Regions from separate parts of the Corticicoccus populi genome, predicted to be linked through region 1. Evidence: predicted binding sites of a transcription regulator. Region 1 holds the regulator's gene; each other region holds the start of a gene.
What was found. The regulator CtsR, encoded in region 1, represses protease genes until heat stress. The targets are predictions, from matches to a motif close to ATGGTCAATAAAGGTCAAACA.

Region 1 (8,386 bases):
TGTCATTGAATGGTTTAAAGACGAAGGTGACACCGTTGAAACAGGCGAACCGATTCTTGAAATAATGACAGATAAAATTAACATTGAAGTAGAATCCTATCATGACGGTGTGCTCTTGAAAAAATATTATGAAACAGATGATGTTGTACCGGTCAATCAGGTCATCGGATACATCGGCGACAGCGGTGAAGACGTTCCGGACACGCCGCCTGAACAAGCATCGGGAGATACTGATGATACTGAACAAAATAGTGACGCGTCTTCTGAAAATACTGAGACTGATGTCCGCAAAGACAGTAAGGATGACACTGGAGCGGAAAACACACAATCCAGAATCGGTAAAGTCCCTGCGACTCCGTCAGCCCGTGCACTCGCAAGAAACAATGATGTCGATATTAAAGATGTGACTGGAAGCGGCAGAAACGGCAGAATCCATAGAGAAGATGTAGCAGAGTACATTAACAGCATCAAAGATGAAAAACAGAGTCCAAAAACAGCAGAAACTGCTGCAGCCGGGCAGCCTGAGACGGTAAAAACAAGTAAACTGAAAGGCGCTCAAAAAGTGACCGCCGACAGAATGCTTGACAGCAGAAACACGATACCTCACGTAACAATGGACTTTGAAGTTTCCATGGGCAGACTGATTGAACTGCGTAAAACATTAAACGATAACACTGATGACATTAAAATATCATTTAATGATCTGTTCACAGCTGCAGTATCTGCTGCTTTAAAGAAACATCCGGATATCAATATCACTTACCAAAACAATGAAATCCATCACCATGAGTCTGTAAATATCGGCATTGCAGTCGCATCAGGCAGCGAATTATTTGTCCCGGTCATTAAAAATGCCGGTCAGCGCGGTCTTTCTTCTATATCGGAAGAAAGCAAAAAAATCATCAGGCAGATTAAAGACAAAAACTTCACCGAGGGCTTAATGTCGGATGGTACATTTACAATCAGTAATCTTGGCATGTATAATATAAAACAATTCACACCAATTATTAATAAGCCTCAGGCAGCCATTCTCGGAATCGGCGGAATGTATGATGTTGTTGATTTAGTTGATGACAAATGTGTCAAAGTCAAAAAATCGACATTGAGTCTGTCATTCGACCACCGGGTCATCAACGGTGCACCTGCCGCTGCTTTTTGCGATACCGTAAAGGAATTGGTTGAAAATCCTGTTAAACTATTACTTTAATTAGAGAAACAGACATGAAAAGGTGCAGATTATGGGAACCATTACAAACGACACACGTCTTTTAGTCAAAGTTGCAAAGCTGTATTACTTTGAAGGACTGACTCAGGCTCAAATTTCGAAGCATATCGGTGTATCACGGCCGATTATTTCAAAAATGCTGACCAAAGCAAAAGAGGACGGCATTATTGAATTTTTCATCAAGGATGAATCTGCACTTACAGTTGATCTTGAACTGAAACTTGAAAAAAAATACGGCCTGAAAGAAGTGATTATCTCACCCGGACATGACCAGGAATACTCTGAAACGCTGAAAATCTTAGGACAGCTTGCCTCAGTACATGTGTCCAAAAAGCTTGATGATATTCATTCAATTGGTATCAGCTGGGGAAAGGGTGTGTCCAATTTTGTTGACGCATTCCCTTATCAGAAATCAGAATCCCTTCATATTGTTCCGTTAATCGGAGGGATGGGGCGCAGTCATATTGATCTTCACTCAAATATTCTCACGCTTAAATTTGCGCAGAAACTCCAGGCGAGCGCAAGCTATCTTTATGCGCCTGCCATGGTAAGAAGTACGGATGTCAAGCAGCGTCTGGTGGAATCTCCTGATATTTCCGGTGTGCTTGAAGAAGGGAGAAACGTGGATATCGCAATTATCGGTATTGGAAATCCGACAGTCAATTCAACAATGGAAGAAATCGGCTACCTCTCTGATGAAGATACGGCTTCACTCAAAGACTATGGTGCTGTAACCGATATTAACTCATATTTCCTTGATAAAGACGGTGTCTTAATCAATCACCCTTTAAATGACAGTATCATCGGTGTAAACGTTACACTTGAGAATCATATTAAAGAAACTGTCGCGATCGCTTGCGGTGACAATAAAATTGAAAGCATGCATGTTGCTTTAATGAATGGTGCTGTTGATGTACTGGTTACAGATGACCGGACAGCACAAAAACTAATTGATGAATACTAAAAGAACCGACAGTCATTAATGACTGTCGGTTCTTCAATGATATTCAGTAAATTTAATTTTTTACTTTTTCTTTACCGCTTGTTTCCACCACAAATTTCTCATCTTTATAGTCCACGGTAACGACTTTGTTTTCGAAAGTTTCACCGGACAATAATGATTCACTGAGTACATCTTCAATATTTTTCTGGATACTTCTTGCGAGTGGTCTTGCACCGTAATCCGGATCGAAACCGTCCTCAACAATCTGTGTTTTCGCATTATCCGTCACAACAACATCGATTTCTTTATCTCTGAGTCTGCTGCTTAAATCATCAATCATTAATGACACAATTTCTTTAAGATGCTCTTTTTCGAGACTGTGGAAAACAATAATGTCATCCACACGGTTGATAAATTCAGGTCTGAAAGTGTTCTTCAGTTCCTTCATCATCGTGCTTCGAATGGTTTCATAATCCGGCGTTTCGGAATTCGATGAACCGAAGCCGACAAATTTCTGGTCTTTCAGCTCCTGTGCACCGACATTAGATGTCATCACAATTACAGTGTTTCTAAAATCAACCGTTCTGCCGTTTGAATCTGTCAGTCTGCCGTCATCAAGAACCTGTAGGAGCATGTTAAAGACATCCGGATGTGCTTTTTCAATTTCATCAAACAAAACAAGTGAATATGGTTTACGGCGGACTTTTTCAGTCAGCTGACCACCGTCATCATAACCGACATATCCCGGCGGTGACCCGACAAGTCTTGATACGGAGTGTTTCTCCATATACTCACTCATGTCCACGCGAATCATCGCATCCTCTTCCCCGAACATTGCTTCTGACAACGCTCTTGCCAGCTCAGTTTTACCGACACCTGTCGGTCCGAGGAAAATAAAGCTTCCGATCGGACGTTTTGGATTTTTAAGACCTGCACGTGCACGGCGGACTGCTTTAGCAATCGATTCAACAGCCGCATCCTGCCCTATCACGCGTTCGTGCAGAATTGATTCAAGGTTCAGCAGTCTTTCTGATTCTTCTTCAGCAATTTTCTGCAGCGGTATTCCCGTCATATTACTGATGACAATTTCGATATCCGCTTTTGTCACAGACTGTGACAGCCGTTCCTGATCCTTTTTCCAATTATCCTTTTTATCCTGAAGCTCCTTCTCAAGCTTAGACTGCTGATCTCTGAAGTTTGCCGCTTCTTCGAATTCCTGACTCTGAACAGCCGCATCCTTCTCTTTTTTCACAGTCTCGAGTCTTGCTTCAAGTTCCTTTAAATCCGGCGGTGATGTGTAACTTCTTAAACGTACCTTGGATGATGCTTCATCAATCAAATCGATTGCCTTATCCGGCAGAAAACGATCCTGCACATAACGGTTACTCATATATACAGCAGCTTCAAGTGCTTCATCAGAAATATTAATTCTGTGATGCGCCTCGTATTTATCACGCAGTCCTCTCAGTATTAACACCGCATCCTCTTCACTCGGTTCATCCACCTGAACCGGCTGGAAGCGTCTTTCAAGTGCCGCATCTTTTTCAATGTGCCTGCGGTACTCATCGAGGGTTGTCGCTCCGATACATTGCAGTTCTCCGCGCGCAAGCGCCGGTTTTAATATATTGGATGCATCAATCGCACCTTCGGCACCACCTGCACCAATCAAGGTATGGAGTTCATCAATAAATAAAACAACATTCCCTGCTTTATGAATTTCCTCCATCACTTTTTTCATACGCTCTTCAAATTCACCGCGGTATTTCGTACCCGCAACCACAGTACCCATATCCAGTGACATTACACGCTTATCTTTCAATGTCTCAGGCACTTCATGTTTCACTATCGACTGGGCCAGTCCTTCTGCAATCGCTGTTTTACCAACTCCGGGCTCACCGATTAATACGGGGTTGTTTTTCGTACGGCGGCTGAGTACTTCAACCACCCGTGTAATCTCTTTAGATCTGCCGATAACAGGATCCAGTCTGTCTTCACGTGCAATAGCTGTTAAATCACGTGCAAGTGAATCCAGCGTTGGTGTATTAGTATCTTTTTTCGCAGATCCTTTTGACTGGAACGTGTCCGGATTCCCGAGCATTTTAATGACAGATGCCCGTGCTTTTGTAATATTTAAATCCAGATTTGACAGCACTCTTGCTGCAACGCCCTCACTTTCACGGATTAAACCGAGAAGAAGGTGCTCCGTCCCGACAAAATTATGATGCAGCTTCCGCGCTTCATCCATGGATAATTCAATTACTTTTTTAGCACGCGGTGTATAGTGAATCGATGATGTCGCTTCATTGCCTTCACTGATTAAATTAAATACTTCATCACGGACATTTTCGTCTGTGATATTAAAATTCGATAACACCTTTGCCGCAATGCCCTCTTTCTCTTTCACCAGACCAAGCAGAAGGTGTTCTGTTCCTATATTTGAATGTTTTAAATTAATTGCTTCTTCCTGTGCAAAGGCAAGTACTTTCTGTGCACGTTCAGTCAATCGGCCGAATAACATACTACATTCCTCCTAATCGTTCTCTTAATAAGGCGGCCCGTTCTTCGTCCACTGCCTTTTCAAGAGATGAAATTTCTTTATTTAACTCATTTAATCTTTTTTTAACAAATGCCGGCTGGATTAATTGTACCCACTCTTGAAATCTAAAATCAATTTTCAGGATTCCCATATCCATACCGAGTTTTACATTGCTCAAGTGCATTGCCGCTTCTTTTGAGGTCAGTGTATAGGCATATTTTAAAATACCATAAGAGCGGCTGACTGTATCTTTCGTTTTCACCGGGTAGTGTGTGATTAAATCCTTCCGGACTTCCTGTTCTTCTTCTATAATTCTATTTTTCAGTTCGTCCAGGTGATCAATAATTTCCTCTTCCGTCTGTCCGAGTGTCAGCTGATTCGACAGCTGGTATATATGACCGAGAGGCACACTCCCTTCCCCGTATATACCACGTAACGCAAATCCAAAACGATTTAAATTGTTTTGGAAACGGCTGATTTTATTATTTAATGATAATGCCGGGAGATGGAGCATTACAGATGCCCTCATTCCTGTGCCGACATTTGTCGGACATGCCGTTAAAAAACCGTACCGCTCATCAAAAGCATAGTTCAGTTTCTCTTCCAAAACATCGTCTATTCTGACCGCTTTTTCATATAAATCATGCATCGGCACCCCGGCACCCATTACCTGAATCCGCAGATGATCTTCTTCATTCACCATGACAGATTCAGATTCATCTTTATTAATAAAGCTCGAATACCCGTTTTTTGTGAACAAAGGGCTGATGAGGTGCTTTTCGACGAGAAGCGCCTTATCTTCAAAGTTCATTTCATTAACCGGTATATTGTGATGCCCTGTCAATACCTCTTCAATCTCACCGGACAGTGACTCTACAGCATCAGGGTCATTCAGCTGGTGTGGGAACGGCAGCCCTTTAATATTTCTCGCGAGTCTGATTCTTGAAGACATTTCAATGGGTTGTTCCTCAATGTCCTTAAGCCAGGGACTTAAATAATTATTCACATCGTTCACCTGCCGATTCCAGTGCCTTAATTTCATCGCGGACAACCACAGCCTCTTCAAAATTCTGTGCTTCGACCAGCTCTGATAATTTCACTTTAAGTGTTTCAATCTGCTTTTTCACTTCCAGATGCGCCCTGGATTTTTTCGGTACTCTGCCGACATGGCTGTTCTGATGAAGCTGAACACGATTCACAATATTAAGTGCCTCGTCAGAGAATGTTGTATAGCATTCCGAACAGCCGAATCTGCCTTTTTTCAATATAGATTCAATCGTTGAACCGCATGTGGCGCAGCGTTTGGTCTCAGATTCTCTTCTCGTGAGTTTCTGATGCTGCGACAATGATTGTAACAGCTGATGAATGTTAAACGACTCATCCGAAAAGCTTGAATACTGACTGGAAAAAGATTCGTTTGCACACTGCTCACACAGGAACTGTTCCCGCTGGTTAAATCCGCTGTTCTTACTGATATGGATGCTCGCTTCCCTTTCACCGCACAATTCACACTTCACTGACATCACTCCTCACTATACAAAATCACATCGATAATCCGGTTTAATATATTCGCCCGAAGCTGGTCTCTGTATGGCAGTTCAATTAATAACGCCTCTCTCGATACCGCTGTATTAATCATTTTCGCTTCCCTTAATGTCACAGCTCTGTTTTCAAGCATCGACTGGATAATCCGTTCAGCATTCTGCTGGCTGACGGCGGGGCCGATCAGCTGCTTCAGCCGGGCAAGATACTCCGCTTTGGAGTGCGTTTCAACTTTAGTAATACGAATATAACCGCCGCCGCCGCGTTTACTTTCAACTGTATAACCGTGTTCGTTTGTAAAGCGTGTCTTGATGACGTAATTTAACTGCGAAGGTACACAATCAAATTTTTCAGCGATATGGGCACGTTTAATTTCAACGCCTTCATCTTCGGACTTTTTAATCAGTTCTTTTAAATATTCTTCAATAATATCTGATATATTACGCATACCAACACCTCTTTTGACCTTCTTTGACTAAAGTATACCTGTTATTCCCTTTATTCGCAAATGCTAAGGCCCCGGTAATCGGTTACATATTATATAGAAATACTATCGCGTTTATAAGAAATATACTATATAATATAGTCCGTAACATCATACATAAGTCAGTCACTATTTAGACTATTTTTGGGAGGAAATATATTATGAGTATCGTTATGGGCATAGTGGGTATATTATTCACATTCTTCCTTGCCTGGATAGCAAGCAGCAACAGAAAACTTGCATTTAAGAAATGGAAGAATATTTTAGTCCTTCTTGCACTCCAGTTATTCTTTGCTTTTCTATTTTTAAATACAACAGGCGGACAGACAGTCATCGGATGGTTTGCTGATGCGTTTGACAGACTGCTCGGTTTCGCAAGAGAAGGCGGCATGTTTGTCTTCGGTGATTTGATGTCTTTATCAACTGAATCCGGAACGCCGGGTGAAGCAGTAATGCTTGACGGAGAAGCGACTGTATTAAACGTATTCTTCTTCAATGTACTTGTACCGATTATCTTTATCTCAGCGATTATCGGAATCTTGTCCTATACAAGAATTCTGCCGTGGATCATTAAAATTATCGGTATCATTCTAAATAAAATTACCGGTATGCCTTACATCGAGTCATACAATGGTGCTGCATCCATGCTGCTCGGTCAGTCGGAAGTATTCATTTCACTGAAAAACGTACTTCCTAAAATGTCAACACAGCGTCTTTACACACTTGCAGCACAAGCGATGAGTTCAATTTCATTATCAATTGTCGGCGCATTCTTTACAATGCTTGACCCGCAGTATGTGATTATCGCAATTGTCCTTAACCTGTTCGGTATTTACGTGATTGTGCATATCATCAATCCTTACGAAGAAATTATTGTAGACAGCGATTCTGAAATTTCAACCAATCCTGAAGAGGGTAAATCTTTCTTCCAGGTACTCGGGGATTACATTATCGACGGTGGTAAAGTCGTACTTGTTGTGGCGGCAATGCTGATTGGGTTTATCGCCCTGATCGGCCTTCTAAACAACTTGTTCCTGTTAATTCCGGGATCAAACCTGACATTCCAGGATATTCTCGGTTACATCTTTATGCCGATTGCATTCCTGATTGGTATTCCTTGGGCTGAGGCTCAGACTGCCGGAAGTTTGATGGCAACTAAACTCATCACAAATGAATTTGTTGCGATTCTCGATTTCATCACAGTTGCTGATGGATTATCAGAAAAAACTCAGGCAATGGTATCTGTATTCTTAATTTCATTTGCCAACTTCGGAAGTATCGGTATTATCGCCGGTTCCGTTAAAGGTCTGCACAATGAAAGTGGTGACAGAGTTGCCAAATTCGGTTTGAAGCTGGTATACGGTGCATCACTCGTATCCGTTCTTACAGCAACAATCGTTGGTTTCTTCTTCTAAGAAAAACCTTCTTAAAACATCCAATCTGTTAAGTCAGATTGGATGTTTTTTTATATTTCCACCGCAAAGTCTTTGAATTAATATAGTATTAAAACGATTGATACTATATAATATATAAAAAGTAATAATTTGTATTAAAATACATTTATATAGAAGGTGGTGCCTCATGAAATATTCAATGCTGTTTCTTACACTGCTGTCCGCTCTCTTTTTGTCCGCCTGCTCCACCCCAGACTATAAA
Region 2 (8,386 bases), on a different contig from region 1:
GGTACTTGTACCAGTTACTTTTTCTTGATAGATATTATCCATATCCACATTATTATCCTGTAACTGCTGTATTTGGCTGTCTAATGATTGCCCTGTAGTAGATACCCTCGCATATCCAATATTCATATGTATCACCCTTTATATTACGTCTAAAAGTCTTATATCTTTGATACATTTAATTATAGACTAACTTTGATACATTGCAAAGGGATGAAAATAGATATTTATATGTGCTTTAAATAAGTGTCTCAAACTTAATTTTGAGACCTATCTGTTATATTCTTATATGTGCCATTGTATTGCAAACTATTTAAATATATAATAAATGATAGCCAGGTTGATTGTAATCGAGATTCGAAAGCCCTTGAGCTTTCTATGCCACCTCACATTATGTAGGGTGGTTTTTATATAAAATTATACGGTGGGAAAAGGATGGCTAATAAAATAAAAAATATGGTTGATAAACTAGTAAAAAATGGTCAACTTGAAAAAGGACTTCACAAAATAAATGATGCTTATAAGAAAAAGAGCGGAAAAGATTATTCTGAATATATTAATCAAGGGATAGATAAATTAAAGAAAAGAAACGGTTCATCTTGATTATGGATTACTAATTATAAGTTGTTGCTCTAACTCTCTTAACTCTTTAATAGTCATTTCGTCAGTTTCCTTATCTTCACATGTGGATGACCTATGTCGGTACTACCGGCACCATTTATATCCTAACGTAGCAAATGGTTGCTTTAGATAGACCTAACTCGGTGAATCAGCGACCTCCTCATACATAGATATTAAAAGTAACTGTGTTCATATTAGGGGCGGTAAGACTGACAACGCTAAAAGAGATATCAATATACCAACTAAAGACATTGAACACATTAGATTAGTATTAAACCAGCATCCTACAAAAATTCAGGGTGATATATTCAAGCTGTCACATAATGCAGTAACCAAACAATTAAACAAAGCTTTAACATACTGTGAAATAAATAAAGATATCACGCCCCACGCTCTAAGGCATACACATTGCTCTGTTTTGCTCGGTGATGGGGTAAAGTGTCAATTATGTATCTAAACGTCTGGGGCATGCTTCTATTGCAATTACACAACAAGTATACGCCCACTTATTAGAAGAACAGTTTGAAGCGGAAGATAAACATACAATAGACTTGCTTAATTCCATTTAAGTGGGTCTATTTTTTGTCGATATGTGCCAGTGATGTGCCACAGAATTAAATGAAATACATTGCAACAAAAATAAAAACCCTTTTATATCAAGGGTTACAGGTAATACATTCTATTAAAATATCTAAAAAACGCCCACAAAGGGAATCGAACCCCTATCTCAAGAACCGGAATCTTACGTGTTATCCATTACACCATGTGGGCATATATATGAGTCTCAAACAAAATCATTATACCAACATTTCACTGAGATGAAAAGTACCAAAAATACAACGTTTATCTTTTGACCTTATTTGACTAATGTGATATAACTAAATTATCAACTTGATAAAAGAAATACAGGAGGGTCATTATATGAATTTAATACCTACAGTAATTGAACAGACAAACCGCGGTGAACGTGCTTATGATATTTACAGCAGACTGTTAAAAGACCGCATTATTATGATTGGCAGTGCTATTGACGACAATGTCGCAAATTCAGTAGTCAGCCAGCTTCTATTTTTACAGGCTCAGGACTCAGAAAAAGATATTTATCTATATATCAATTCTCCGGGCGGCAGTGTAACAGCTGGAATGGCGATTTATGATACAATCCAGCACATCAAACCGGATGTACAGACAATCTGTCTCGGTATGGCGGCTTCAATGGGATCATTCCTTCTTGCAGCTGGTGCTAAAGGCAAACGTTTTGCACTTCCTAATGCTGAAGTAATGATTCATCAGCCACTCGGCGGTGCTCAGGGTCAGGCAACTGAAATTGAAATTGCTGCGAAACATATCCTGAAAACTCGTGAGAAACTCAATCAAATTTTAGCGGACCGTACAGGACAGCCGCTTGAAAAAATCGAAAGAGATACTGACCGTGATAACTTCATGTCAGCTGACGAAGCAAAAGAATACGGCTTAATTGACGGTGTTATGGATCCTGAAAAAGCTTAATTAATTTATCAAAGCGTCATCCCTTATTCATTTATGGGATGATGCTTTTTATTGTATAATGATAATACTACAATTCAGAGCGGAGGCAGTGGAATGAATATATTAGTATTGGGCGGTACGGGTCTTATCGGCAGCAGGCTTGTTAATGCATTGGCCGGGGAGGAATATCATATTTACGTTCTGACGCGCGGGAAAAAAACTTCTTCAGATCCATTTATCCACTACGTGCAGTATTCCCCGGACGATATTACTGACACATCATGGCACAGTGAAATACCGGATGACATTGAAATCATTTATAATCTTGCAGGGGCAACGTTAAATCAAAAATGGACGGATTCCGCGAAAGAAGATATTTTAAATTCACGCATTAATGTAATGAAAGTACTTGAGCGCTTTGTGGAAGAAAACAGTCCGCCAAAAGTACTTGTCAATGCCAGTGCCATCGGGTACTATCCGGTGAGTGAGCATGTTGAATATGATGAGGCGGATGTTTTCACTCCGAATGATTTCCTTCAGAAAGTTGTACATGTATGGGAAAATCATGCGGCCCGTTTTGAATCTTACGGCATCAGAGTAGTCCGCGGACGTATCGGTCTTGTTCTGTCTAAAGACGGCGGTGCACTCCCTCTGATGGAAAAACCATATAAACTCGGTGTAGGCGGTCCGATAGGCAGCGGCAGACAATGGTACAGCTGGATTCATATCGATGACCTGGTCAATGCATTTTTATATACCGGCGCCGACAAAACAATCAGCGGACCTGTCAATTTCACAGCACCGGCGCCTTTAAGACAGAAGCAGTTCAGCAGTTATCTGAGTGCTGCATTAAAACGCCCGGATAAATTCCACACCCCAAAATTTATGCTGAATAAAGTGCTCGGTGAGCGTGCGGTTCTCGTCGTTAAAGGACAGAAAGTCATGCCGAATGTTCTTCTTGAACATCACTTTAAGTACCTGTATCCGACACTTGACCTGGCACTTGAAAATATTTACGAAAAATAGAGCGAAGGGTCTGATTTCAGTCAGACCCTTCGCTTTAATATTACTTCAATTTAACTTCTTCACCGTTTCTAATCTGGTCGGCAATCTGGTCAAGTTTTCTCAGACGGTGATTCACACCTGACTTCGATATAACACCCGTTGATACCATCTCACCGAGTTCTTTCAATGATACCTCCTGATGTTCTACACGGAGACGTGCCACTTCACGGAGACGGTCGGGCAGTTCTGAAATGCCGACTTCATCATCTATAAACTGAATATTCTCCACCTGCCGCATCGCAGCACCGATGGTTTTATTCAAATTGGCTGTCTCACAGTTTACGAGACGATTTACGGAGTTACGCATATCTCTGACGATACGGACATCCTCAAACTTCAAAAGTGCCTGATATCCGCCGATTAAACTTAGAAATTCAGCGATTTTTTCGGCACCTTTCAAATATGTGATATATCCACGCTTACGCTCAATGTACTTCGCATTCAGCTCATAACCGTTCATCAGCTCGGTCAATGCGATTGCATGGTCTTCATACAGTGAGGAAATCTCGAGATGGTACGCAGATGTTTCCGGATTATTTACAGATCCGCCTGCTAAAAAGGCACCTCGTAAATAACTGCGGATACAGCAGTCTTTCTCTCTGATCTCATCACCGATTTCATTGGTAATAAAACCGGACTGCATAATATTTAAGTCTTTCAGTACAACTGCCGCTTCATCTTTAATACGGCATATATACACATTATTCTTTTTTAATTTCATTTTCTTACGGACTAAAAGCTCCACTTCAACACCGTATACCTGCTTGATTAACGAAAACATCCGTCTCGCGATCGCAGCATTTTCGGTCTGGACGTTAATAATCCATTCACCTTCAAAAAAGCTTAATGCACCGTTCATCTTAATCAGCGCAGACAGCTCACTTTTCTTACAACATGTATCCACTTCGACACGTGTCAATTCATTTTTCATATCAGAAGCAAATGACATGCAATCACACCCTTAACTATTCTTCATTCGTCCGATACTGCAGTGTACTGATTTCATCCAGTGCAATATCATATATCATTTCCGCTAAAATATCGTTATTATGACGGACCGCACCCTCACGGTCGATACTGACAATATCTTTATGGGTCAGCACTTTCACACCGATATCGTTCAGCCGCGCTCTGTCACTTTCAACGACCGTCATGCTGTTTTTTTCATAGTAGTCCGAAATATGAACATTGATATCTTCTTCATTTAAGATAATAAAGTCCATCACCGACTGACCGATATGATCATTAATCGCTTCCAGATGATCTGCAGCACTGTAGCCGATGGTCTCGCCCATCTGAGTCATAATATTTGAAACATACACTTTTGTTCCTTTGGAATTGATAATCGCTTCCTTCATGCCGTGAGGGATGACATTCGGAATAATTGAAGTATATAAACTTCCCGGTCCGAAGACGATGATGTCCGCTTCTTCCATTGCTTCAACAGCTTTAGGCGTGGCATCTGTATCTTTCGGCAGCAGATATATTTCTTCAATCTTCCTTCCGACTTCAGGTATATAGCTTTCACCGACAATGATTGAATCATCATCCATTCTCGCTGCAAGTTTCGGACTGATGTTGGTTGACGGGATAACCGTACCCTTAACATTCAATATCGCACTGAGTTCCTCTACAGCCATCGCGAAATCACCTGTAATGTCATACATCGCGGCAATCATTAAGTTGCCGAGAGAATGACCGCTGATTTCATCCTTTTTAAAACGATATTTAAACAGCATCTCAAGCTGTGACTCGACATCCGATAAAGAAGTCATCACATTCCGGATGTCTCCCGGTGCCGGCATATCAATCTGATCCCTGATCAGACCAGTAGAACCGCCGTCATCAGCGACCGATACGATGGCTGATATATCAACGGGATACCGTCTTAAGCCCCTTGCCAGTACGCTTAATCCGGTGCCCCCGCCGACCAGTGTTATTTTAATTTTTTCCATTAACGATGCCCTCAATTGCCGCATCTCTGTGTATCGCCGAAATATTAAAATCAAAATGATCCTGCAGATCGTCGGCAAGGCGTTTCGTAAGTGCCACTGAACGGTGCTGACCGCCGGTACATCCTATTGCAACCACAAGCTGTGATTTACCTTCCTTCAAATATTGAGGAATCAAATATCTCACCAAATCAAATAATTTAGTGTAGAAAATATTAGTTTCTTTCCAGCTCATCACATAATCATACACCGGCTGATCCATCCCGGTATACGGCTTTAATTCGGGCACATAATGCGGATTTGGTAAAAAGCGCACATCAAACATCATATCCGCATCAATCGGTACACCGTGCTTAAAACCAAAGCTCATAATACTCACATTAAAGCCAGCCTGTTCGTCACCTGAACATTTCTCAAACATTTCTTTACGCAGCGATTTGGGATCGAGTTCCGTTGTCTCTATAATGAAATTCGCCCGTCGCTTCAATTCTTCTAAAATTTCACGTTCCTGCTCAATGGCTTTTAAGACGTTCATCTCGTTATCAAGCGGGTGCGCACGTCTGGTTTCTTTATATCTGCTGACAAGACGATTGTCTGTAGCATCTAAAAACACAATCCGGAGTGCAATATTTTCATTAGCCTCAATTTTATCCAATTCAGCTACCAGTGTGTCAAAGAACTGTTTACCGCGTAAATCTATTCCTAATCCGACATAATCCATCTTTCCGTCAGTCGTTTCCATTAATTCTGCGATTTTCGGCAGCAGCACCGGTGGAAGATTATCTATACAGAAATAATTCATGTCTTCCAATGCTTCAATCGCTACTGATTTACCTGCACCGCTCATGCCAGTTAAAATGATAAGTTGTTTCACTGTTCACACGCCCCGCCTATACTTAGTCTTTAGTTAACTTTACACCAATTGAGTCATTTTAAAAAGTACATACTGATATTTAATAGTACAATCCATTCATCTTTTTTTCAATTTTACGGCTCACAGAAATCATCCGCTGATTTCAGTTTATTTTATCCGGGGCATCACTTGAATCGTTATTCTTATCCTTCGTAGTTATGGGCCTGGTATTGATTCGTTCAAACACCTGCATGGACGTCTCCTGATCACGAAACAAAAAAGCATACACCATTGAGTGTGTATCAACACCTCAACCATGCATGCTTTCTTCAATAATTTTTATTCTTCTTCATCAAATACCGGCATACCGAGAACTTCTTCATTAAATCGTTCCGGAATCAGTATTTTCCGCATCAACCCATCAACATCACCGTAGTCTTTTTCTTTAGTGACATAAATTTCATATCCCCGCCGTTCATAAATATCTTTCAGCCAAGGATGGAATTTTAGTGATGTTCCAAGTGTGACTGCCGGAGCCTTCAATGTATCTCTCAGCACCGTTTCTTCAACATAAGTCAAAAGCTTATCGCCGAGGCCCTGCCCTTTGTACTCCGACTTAGTCGCAAACCACCATACAAAAGGATAACCTGATACAGAAATTTCGTCATCCCACGGGAATCTGATGGTAATGGTGGATACAATCTCACCGTTCTTTTCCAGAACATATGCTGTAGACTCTGAAATATTTTTCTGTACATCTTCCAGTTCAACATTGACTGACGGCCACTCAATTCCGAGATCCTTAAGCGGTTTAAATGCTGTTTTCATTAATTTTAAAAATTCTTCTGCGTCTTCAAGTGTCGCCACTCTGATAATATCTTCTGACATTCTGCCACTCCGTTCTGATGTTCTTAAAATTCATTTCCTACTTCTATACTTTTTATCTCTCTTTTATCTTTAACAGCTGAATACACCTGTGCAAACAGTGCAGAGAGCAGTATATAAATAAGCGTTCCTATAATATAAACCGTCTCGAGATCAGATATCAACAAATACGTTTGGTAACCGAGAACCACGAGCGCAGTACCTGCAATAATATTCAGCTTTGTCTGCGAAAGTTTAAATGGCGAACGGGCATATAGTTCCGGTTCCTTTGCCGGCAGTCTGACTAGAGCAAGGACAGGAAACATGAATATAAATAAAGATAACCCTGTACCAAGCTGTGCAACGACTGTCAGTGATACACCTGTCAATATCGGAACTGCACCGACAAGGTAAAAAATAATAAGCAGATAGTGCGGTGTGCCGTACTTTTGATTGACCGTTGCGAGTTTTTTCGGAAGCAGTCCGTCTTCTGCTGCTGCATAGAAGCTCTTTGTAATCCAGGTGAATGTGGAATTCAAAGTTGTTGCCAGAGCAAACATCGCACCGCACACGATAAAGAATACAAACAAGGGCTGCGGAAGAATTTCATTTGCTACAGCTGTCAGCGGCTGGCCGGCCACTTCTGCAATCGGCAGTACACCCACCGCAATTGTTGCAACAAATGCATAAATGATACCGACACCGACTGTTGCGACAATCATCACAAGCGGAATGTCATGCTTCGGATTTTTCATCTCCCCGCCGAGTTCTGCAATCACCTGGGCACCGCCGGTTGCGAATGATACCAATCCGACAGCAGTAAAGAAACCTGCAAGTCCGTCCGGCGCCATCTGTGCTGCGTTAAATACAGTAAAGTCGACATTCGGCATACCGTAAAAAATAAACATTAACAGTGCTGCGATTAATAGTATGACCATGACTTTATTAACCTGCGCCGATAATTTCACCCCGAGCAGATTAACGATAAACAAGGCGGTAAGGAGCAGAAATGCGACCGGCATAATCGGAACTCCCGGAACGATACCCTGTATGTATTCCGCAAATGATATCGCATAAATCGCAAGTGTCACTTGAGCGAGTAAAAACATTGGGAGCCAGAACATGCCTGTCTTGGCAGATAACAGTCTGCTTGTATAACGGTACAGACCGCCTGTAGACGGCATGGATGCACCTAATATTGCGATTGGCAGAATTGTAACCACTGTCAACAGTGACGAAATAATAAATGCCGGTGTCACACCGCTCCCCGTCATCATAATCGCAATACCGGTCAGTGACATGACGCCGGCACCAATAACCTGCCCGGCCGCAATCACCAGTACATCCCAAAAACCAAGCACACGTTTCAACTTATTTTCTTCCATCTCATCACTCACCTTTCTAATTCATACCTTTTAAATAGGATTAATGATGAGTATATGCTCTGCACTGTTCCGTGTCAATCATTTTATTTAAATATCGATTACCGTTTATGCGGATACAAAAAATCCGGGACACCATTCAGGTGCCCCGGACCGGGTTATAT
Region 3 (8,386 bases), on a different contig from region 1:
ATCTTCTACAATCATACCGAGACCATAGCTTGCCGATTTTGTATCAATGACTGTGATACTCGCATCAGGGTGGGCTTCAAGAAGCTCATCCCGTGCAATCACAGAACTGTTGTATGTTCCGGAAAGTTCACTTGAAAAGGCGATATAAATAATATCTTCTCCTTTTTCAACATAAGGTTTGAATGCTTCAATAAAATTCTCAGGATTTGCCTGTGATGTGAGCGGTCGTTTGTTGTTTGATATTGCTTCAAGAACTTCTTCACTGGTGATTTCAACCTGGTCCAGGTAATCCGTGTCATCAATAGTGATTTTAAGCGGCAGTACATCAATATCCCGCTGGTTTAAGTCTTTAATACTGATATCAGAACAGCTGTCTGCAAATAATTTCATATTTAAAACTCCTCACTTATAGGTTTAATTTAAAATAATCGTTTAAAAATCTGCCGATTCCGTCTTCGTTATTTGAGATTGTGATATGGTCTGAGACATCTTTGATTTCATCTGTCGCATTGCCCATCGCAACACCGTGACGAACGTATTTGAGCATCTCTGTATCATTATCTTCATCACCAAAAGCAATCGTATTCTCTTTGTCCACGCCCAGATATTTTCTGACATGTTCGACACCGACCGCCTTGCTGATGCCTTTTTTAACAATCTCCAGTACCGGATACGGTGCACCCCAGCGTCTGTGTTCAATTGCTTCTGCGAACACGTTGTCGAGTTCGTCGCGGATAGCAGGCATTTCATCTTCTTCAGCCTGAATCAATATAGTCGTCGGCCCGTCTGTCATAGTCTGTGTTAATTCACCGACTTTTACTGTCGGTTCGCCCATACTGAATGCATCGAAAAGTACAGAATCATGATAATGAAGATAGACCGTATCTTTGATTTCAGCAATGACATTTTGAATTTTCAATTCCGGGACACGTCTTGCGATCTCTACAGCGACATTCAAATCAAGAGGTGTATGAAGCGTTTCAAAGTTAAAGTCCTGAGGGTGGTGAACGAAAGCACCGTTAAAATTCACAATCGGTGTATCCATACCAAGCTCCCGGTAATAAAGTTCGCTTGCACGGTAAGGTCTTCCGGTGGAAATAATCAGTTCATGACCCTGTTGTTTTAATTCAAGTAAAACTGTTTTTGTATATTGACTGATCACTTTTTCATCAGTGAGCAGTGTGCCGTCTAAATCCAGACAAATTAAATGTTTCTCCATTTGAGTAATTCTCCTTAAAGTTTGTTACGATTCAATTCTATCATTATTATTTATACTGTGTCAGAATTTTGGTATGATATTATTAGTATAACTCTGAAAGGAGTGGAAAAAATGGATAAAATGATGGAAGAAAGCATGATGGGTGCACTTGAAAACGTGATTGACCCCGAGCTCGGCATTGATATTGTCAACTTAGGTCTTGTATACGGTGTGCATCTTGATGAAGATGGAAATGCAGGTGTTGAAATGACACTGACTTCAATGGGCTGCCCGATGGGGCCGCAGATTGTAGACCAGGTCAAGCAGGCGCTTGCTGAACTGCCTGAAGTACAGGATACAGATGTAAATATCGTTTGGAATCCGCCTTGGCATAAAGATATGATGACACGTTACGCTAAAATTGCACTCGGTGTCAGCTAAAATAAAAATGCGGTACTCTGAAAAAGAGTGCCGCATTTTTTTAAAGTAATACCTGGTACAGTATGGAAAGTGTCCCAAGTGTGAAACAGTAGTAGCTGAATATCGCAAGGTTTCCATTTTCCATAACACCCTGCAGCCATTTTACACCAAAGTAAGTCGCGATAATCGTCACGATGAATGCTGTGATGTAAGGAACAATGAATGTGCTGAGGTCAGGATCTCTCAGTATGTCGGAAAATCCGAGTACAGCTGATCCGAGTGAGACCGGAATATATAAAAGAAATACGAAACGCAGCGCATTTTTCTGCTTTAGGCCGACACTGATTGAACCGACAAGCGTGGCACCGCTCCGGCTCACGCCTGGAATCAGGGCGATACACTGTGCAAGACCAACAATGAGTGAGTCTTTAATACTCAGTTCGCCGTCGCGCTTCTGTCCGCGTTTATTTTTGATAAACCATAGTGCAAGACCGGTGATGAGCAGCATGACACCGACAAAGCCGACAGAAATATTGTCACTGATAGCATCCTGCAGAAGAAAACCGAGAATACCGACCGGAATCGTCGCAATGATTAAGTACAGCGTGTATTTTGCATCAGCCACTGCTTCCTCGTCTCTTGATTTTTGAAATAAGAAACGCCATAAATTTTGAATGATTGAAATAATATCATGGCGGTATACAAATATAATCGCAATGAGTGAGGCGGTATTTAAGAAAATTTCAAAAGAGAGACCGTTTGCTTCAATACCGAACAACTCACGGACAATGACTAAGTGACCGCTCGATGATACTGGAATCGGTTCTGTAATCCCTTGCACAAGTCCTAAAAAGATATACTTTATAATTTCAATTAAGTCCATTTTAAACCTCCTAAAGTCTAAATTTAATATAAATTAAAATACATATAAAAGCTATTAATTACTTGCTTAATGTGTAAAAAGTAGTATAATTGAATTAAGGTCAAAGAAGGTCAAACTATACTTTGAACTTTATTAACGAGGTGAGACATATGGATATTAACAAAATGACCTACAGTGTGCAGTCAATTATCGAACGTGCACAGCAGTTATCAGTGGAATTGAAGCTTCAGTCCATTGAAATTGAAGCTGTTTCAAAAGCAATACTTGAGATCAATGACAGCATGAGCCGGGATATACTTGAACGTGCAGACATTGATGCAGATAAACTAATCAAAGCGTACGATGAAAAATTAAGTAAATACAATGTCGTATCGGGAGAAAATGTCCAGTATGGACAGTATATGTCGAGCGGCTTTTCTTCATTAATCAGTGAAGCAGAAAAAATCATGAACGAATTCGGAGATTCATTTATCTCCCAGGAGCATATGCTTCTTGCGGCAGTCGAAAAAGATGAAATAATGAAACGGACTGTCGGTAGAAAGCATGAAGTCATTAAAGAAATTATCAAAAGAGTCAGAGGAGGAAACCAGGTGACCACTCAAAACCCTGAGACACAATATGAAGTTTTGGAGAAATACGGCCGTGATTTAGTTGAAGAAGTCCGGCAGGGTAATGTTGATCCTGTTATCGGACGGGATGAAGAAATCAGAAGCTCAATCAGAATCTTGAGCCGTAAAAGAAAAAATAATCCGGTATTAATCGGTGAACCGGGTGTCGGTAAAACAGCTATTGTTGAAGGGCTGGCACAGCGTATTGTGAGACGTGATGTACCGGACAGCCTGCTTGATAAAACAATATTTGAACTGGATTTGTCTGCACTTGTGGCAGGTGCGAAATACCGCGGAGAATTTGAAGAACGACTGAAAGCGGTATTGAAGGAAGTTAAAGAGTCAGACGGGCGGATTATTTTATTTATAGATGAGATTCATATGCTTGTCGGTGCGGGTAAGACAGAAGGTGCCATGGATGCAGGGAACATGTTGAAACCGATGCTTGCGCGCGGAGAGCTGCACTGCATCGGGGCAACGACAATTAATGAGTACCGGGAATACATTGAAAAAGACTCCGCACTTGAGCGGCGTTTTCAAAAAGTCCAGGTACCTGAGCCGGATGTAGAAGATACGATCTCCATTTTACGCGGTTTGAAGGAGCGTTATGAAGTCCATCACGGTGTCAGAATCACAGACCGTGCTCTTGTTGCAGCGGCTGAGTTATCAGACCGTTATATTACCGACCGTTTTCTGCCGGATAAAGCGATTGACTTAATGGATCAGGCGAGTGCAACGATTCGTACGGAAATGGGATCGAATCCGACAGAACTGGACCAGATGAACCGTCGTGTAATGCAGCTTGAGATTGAAGAAGCTGCACTGAAAAATGAGGACGATTCTGTATCCCGAAAACGGCTCGAGGAATTACAGGCGGAACTTGCCGAAGCACGTGAAGGTCAGGGTGCTTTGTCACAGCGCGTAGAAAAAGAGAAAGAACAGATTGCACGTGTGAATGAAAAACGTGCAGAAGTGGATAAAGTGCGTCAGGAACTTGAAGACGCAGAAAATAATTATGAACTTGAGCGTGCAGCAGAACTCCGTCACGGCAGACTGCCGCAGCTTGAAAAAGAGCTTTCTGAGTTTGAAGCGGTGCTTGCAGAAGAAAGTGCCGGCGAGAACCGTATCATCAGAGAAGTAGTGACAGAAGAGGAGATTGGCTATATTGTCAGTCAGTGGACGGGAATTCCTGTATCAAAACTGGTTGAAACAGAAAAGGATAAACTTCTTAAACTGGCAGACATTCTGCATGAAAGAGTCGTCGGTCAGGACGAGGCTGTTGATTTGGTTTCTGATGCAGTCATTCGTGCAAGAGCGGGGATTAAAGATCCGGACCGTCCGATCGGCAGCTTTTTATTCCTTGGACCGACTGGTGTCGGTAAAACTGAACTTGCCAAAGCACTGGCATCGACGATGTTTGATTCAGAGAAGCACATGATCCGGATTGACATGAGTGAGTATATGGAAAAACATTCAGTCTCCCGTCTGATTGGTGCGCCTCCGGGATATGTCGGCCATGAAGAAGGCGGCCAGTTGACCGAGGCCATCCGCCGTCAGCCATATTCTGTAATATTACTGGATGAGGTGGAAAAAGCGCATGGTGATGTGTTTAATATCCTCCTGCAGCTCCTTGATGAAGGCCGTTTAACGGATTCAAAAGGACGCACGGTTGATTTCAGAAATACAATTATCATTATGACATCAAATATCGGTTCACATTATCTTCTTGATGAAACAGCAGAAGACGGTGTGTTGAAAGACGAAACACGCCAGCTTGTGATGAATGAAGTGCATCAATTCTTCAAACCGGAAATTATTAACCGTATGGATGACATTGTGTTGTTCAGCCAATTAACGAGAAGCAACATGACATTAATTGTTGATAAATTAATTGCTGAACTAAACAGACGATTAAGCAGTCAGCATATGAAAGTAGAAGTTTCCGACAGCGTGAAAAAATGGATTGCCGACGAGGCATATGAGCCGCAGTTCGGTGCAAGACCGTTAAAACGTTTCATCCAGCGTAATATCGAGACGCCGCTGGCGAGAAAAATGATTGAAAAAGATTTAACTGAAGGACTCGACATGCGTGTCGATTTTGTAGACGGCGAACTGAAGTTTGAAGTGGAGTAACAGAGTGAATATAAAAACAGCAGCGTCCAAGGACGCTGCTGTTTTTTTCTTAGATTAAGGTGTACGTTCATCCAGTGACTCAATAAATGATGATGAATGACGGGCAATTTCATCATATTCGAAGTTATGAATATAGTGGGGCGCATCGATTGGAATCAATTCACGATTTTCACTTCCGGCAGCAAAGGATTCCTGTATTTTAATCCAAAGGTCATTATCCATGCCTGTATTTTCACCATTTGATGAAAATAAAAGCATTGGAACATCTATTGATGTCTCCTGTATTTTTTGTGCATTTAATTTTGCATTTTTGATTTCATTAATCATGTTTTCAGTCAAGGTCCGACGGTAAAAGATAATGCGGTGTAGATCTTTGTCTTCGCTGCTCAGTGTTCCATATTTAACGGCATCAGTTTCTGATAAAGTGTCCGACCATCTCATCATCCCTGTATTTGCCGCAATAGATGTTAAGTAGACTATCGGCATCGGCGGTTCAAAATGTTCGTATCCTGCAGGAACAGACATATCAAGGCCGACAATTGCTTTCACTTCTTTTGGATACTGCTGCGCCCAGTACAAAGCTTCTATACCGGACATTGAGTGTGGAAATAGGATGTAGGGACTTTCAATACCGAGTGATTGAAGTGATTCTCTTGTCTCAGATAAAATGGTATCAATATCTCTGTCGGAATCAGTCACGTCACTAAAGCCGTAACCTGCCTTTTCAATCACAACAATACGGTAGTTCTCACTAAGTAATGAATATAAAGATTTAAAGTCCAAAACAGGTGATGGGGTTGCACCGCCGGACATAAATACCAGTGTTTCATCACCTTGAAATGTATCGAAAACATGGATATTATGTCCATTCACTTCTGTCAGCCGGCCGCTTGGCGTAAACTGTGCATCTTCATTTGAAAGTTGGGTTCTGTGGAAGATAAAACTGACTAAAAGAGTGACTGTTACGAGCAGAAGAATACCTGTTAAAATCATCAGTACCAACTTGACTGCTTTTTTCATATGAAGTCCTCCCCAAATAATATTCACATGATTGTGACGGTTTTGGAGACACTTATATTAAATAACAGTTCTATTTTTCTGCAGATATAATCAACATCATCGGCCGTCTGAGTTCATCTTTCATACCGTCGATATTCATCAAATGATCTGCCGGTTTCGGTTCAACCATGTCTTTGATGTGAAAACCGTTATTGAGCAGTGCCTTTACATATGTTTCAAGCGTACGATGATATTTGGTCACATTCACTCCGAGAAACTCCGCAGTTCTTTCACCTTCATAAAAATAATGATCGACTGGAAAGTGTGAAATTTCCCCGTTATCATTATATACCCAGTTTTGACTGCCTTCAGCTGTAAATACAGGATGTTCAACTGTAAAGATGAAGCTTCCGCCGCTCGTCATTTTACTGTAAATTGTTTTAAACAAAGCATCAATATCTTCAATGTAGTGAAATACGAGAGAGCTGAGGACGATATCAAAGTGAATATCTGTCTCATCAAGTATAGAAGTACCACCTGTCTGATACTCTATATTCGGATGCGGATTTTTCTTTTTCGCAGTTTCAATCATTTTCCGGGACTGGTCTACGGCAAAAACATGTGCTGCACCATGTTCTGCGGCATATAAAGCATGCCAGCCGTACCCTGCGCCGAAGTCGAGAACGGTCTTGTCTTTGAATGAAGGCAGCAGTGCTTTTAAAGCATGCCATTCTCCGGCACCATCGAGGCCGTCTGTACTCCTTTGCATTTCAGAGTATTTGTCAAAAAAAGATGGATCATCATATATATTTGTCATTTCAGAACCTCCAAAAATAAATTGTGGTACTGTCATTTTATCACAGTATTTTTACCGGAACGTAAAAGACAGCGTAACACATGTTACACTGCCTTTAGTTATACATTTTAGTTAATTACGTCCACAGCATTATGAATGGCATGGTCGAGTTCTGATTTATAATGTACAGTCAGTTCATCTTCCCAGCCGAGTAAATCTTTCATATAGGATATGACACCGTCTTTAGTTTCCCGTACTTCGTCAATATCGAAGTATAGTGCACCTGTACGTCTGATGAAATAATCTACAGGTTTTGCAGTCATTTCATTTTGAATACTGTACAATACTTTTGCTTTTTGGAGCGGAGTGAGTCCGAAATTTTCATTATCTTTAACCGCTGGAATCAACTTGAAAATTTCTTCAGTATTACTGCCGTATTTAAGTGCAGTGTTCCGGCCGTCATCTTCTGTCAGACCGTATGATGATGCGAGAGCTGCCATTTTGGAGATGTAGGACTTATATCCTTTACTGCCGCCGACATCACCGCCGCTGATAACCTGATGCTTCGTATCACAGGATTTAAACTTCAAACTGTAATCTTTTTCGAGATGTTTTGAAACTAAATTGACAATTTCCTCTGCCATGTGACGGTAGCCGGTTAATTTTCCGCCGGCAATTGTAATCAGATTGCTGTCTGCAACCCAGATTTCATCTTTACGGCTGAGTTCGGAAGGACCTTTTCCTTTTGCCTGAATCAGCGGACGGATACCTGCCCAGCTGGATTCGATATGATTTTCATTTAAGCCGAGTCCAGGGAACATATAGTTGATATTATCAAGAAGATACATTTTATCTTCAACGGTTGCAACCGGTTCTGTTTTATCTTCACTATAGAAGGTGTCAGTAGTACCTACATAGGTCTTACCGTCACGCGGGATGGCAAACATCATGCGTCCGTCACTTTTTGTATCGAAATAAACAGCCTGTCCGAGCGGGAAGTCATCATGATTGAATACGACGTGGACACCTTTTGAAAGGACAAGTGTCTTATCAATTTTTTTGCTGGCATCATCGTTTTCACGTACTTCATCGACCCATGGGCCTGTCGCATTCACGACACGGCGGCCTTTAATCCGGTAGGATTCATTCGACAGCATGTCGCGTGCTTCAATACCAACTACTTTTCCTTTTTCATAGATGAACTTTTCAGCTTTAACATGATTAATCGGTTCAGCACCGAATTCTGAAGCCTGCTTCAATACTTCAATGGTCATGCGCGCATCATCGGTTTTATATTCTACATAATAACCGCCGCCGCGGAGTTTGGATTGTTTAACAAGCGGCTCCAT

Region 2: a site for CtsR is predicted at 1,466-1,486, ahead of clpP (ATP-dependent Clp endopeptidase proteolytic subunit ClpP). Genes of this name have one in related genera too.
Region 3: a site for CtsR is predicted at 2,598-2,618, ahead of clpB (ATP-dependent chaperone ClpB). Genes of this name have one in related genera too.

What each region holds. Positions count from the first base shown of each region.
Region 1 covers NZ_JBHUOQ010000003.1:18,459-26,844, reverse strand. The annotation lists gene ACFSX4_RS08420 (dihydrolipoamide acetyltransferase family protein) at 1-1,207, shown strand, start outside; gene ACFSX4_RS08415 (sugar-binding transcriptional regulator) at 1,239-2,189, shown strand; gene ACFSX4_RS08410 (ATP-dependent Clp protease ATP-binding subunit) at 2,242-4,686, opposite strand; gene ACFSX4_RS08405 (hypothetical protein) at 4,688-5,710, opposite strand; gene ACFSX4_RS08400 (UvrB/UvrC motif-containing protein) at 5,703-6,221, opposite strand; gene ACFSX4_RS08395 (CtsR family transcriptional regulator) at 6,227-6,694, opposite strand; gene ACFSX4_RS08390 (NupC/NupG family nucleoside CNT transporter) at 6,892-8,145, shown strand; gene ACFSX4_RS08385 (hypothetical protein) at 8,312-8,386, shown strand, end outside.
Region 2 covers NZ_JBHUOQ010000001.1:1,417,079-1,425,464, forward strand. The annotation lists gene ACFSX4_RS07090 (recombinase family protein) at 1-126, opposite strand, end outside; gene ACFSX4_RS07095 (hypothetical protein) at 433-600, shown strand; tRNA gene ACFSX4_RS07100 (tRNA-Arg) at 1,318-1,389, opposite strand; gene clpP (ATP-dependent Clp endopeptidase proteolytic subunit ClpP) at 1,540-2,127, shown strand; gene ACFSX4_RS07110 (TIGR01777 family oxidoreductase) at 2,221-3,132, shown strand; gene whiA (DNA-binding protein WhiA) at 3,173-4,120, opposite strand; gene ACFSX4_RS07120 (gluconeogenesis factor YvcK family protein) at 4,137-5,126, opposite strand; gene rapZ (RNase adapter RapZ) at 5,113-5,997, opposite strand; gene ACFSX4_RS07130 (GNAT family N-acetyltransferase) at 6,316-6,864, opposite strand; gene ACFSX4_RS07135 (APC family permease) at 6,888-8,225, opposite strand.
Region 3 covers NZ_JBHUOQ010000001.1:1,286,156-1,294,541, reverse strand. The annotation lists gene ACFSX4_RS06440 (DegV family protein) at 1-390, opposite strand, end outside; gene ACFSX4_RS06435 (Cof-type HAD-IIB family hydrolase) at 407-1,219, opposite strand; gene ACFSX4_RS06430 (metal-sulfur cluster assembly factor) at 1,331-1,639, shown strand; gene ACFSX4_RS06425 (undecaprenyl-diphosphate phosphatase) at 1,680-2,501, opposite strand; gene clpB (ATP-dependent chaperone ClpB) at 2,651-5,242, shown strand; gene ACFSX4_RS06415 (alpha/beta hydrolase) at 5,297-6,262, opposite strand; gene ACFSX4_RS06410 (class I SAM-dependent methyltransferase) at 6,333-7,058, opposite strand; gene ACFSX4_RS06405 (glycerol-3-phosphate dehydrogenase/oxidase) at 7,166-8,386, opposite strand, start outside.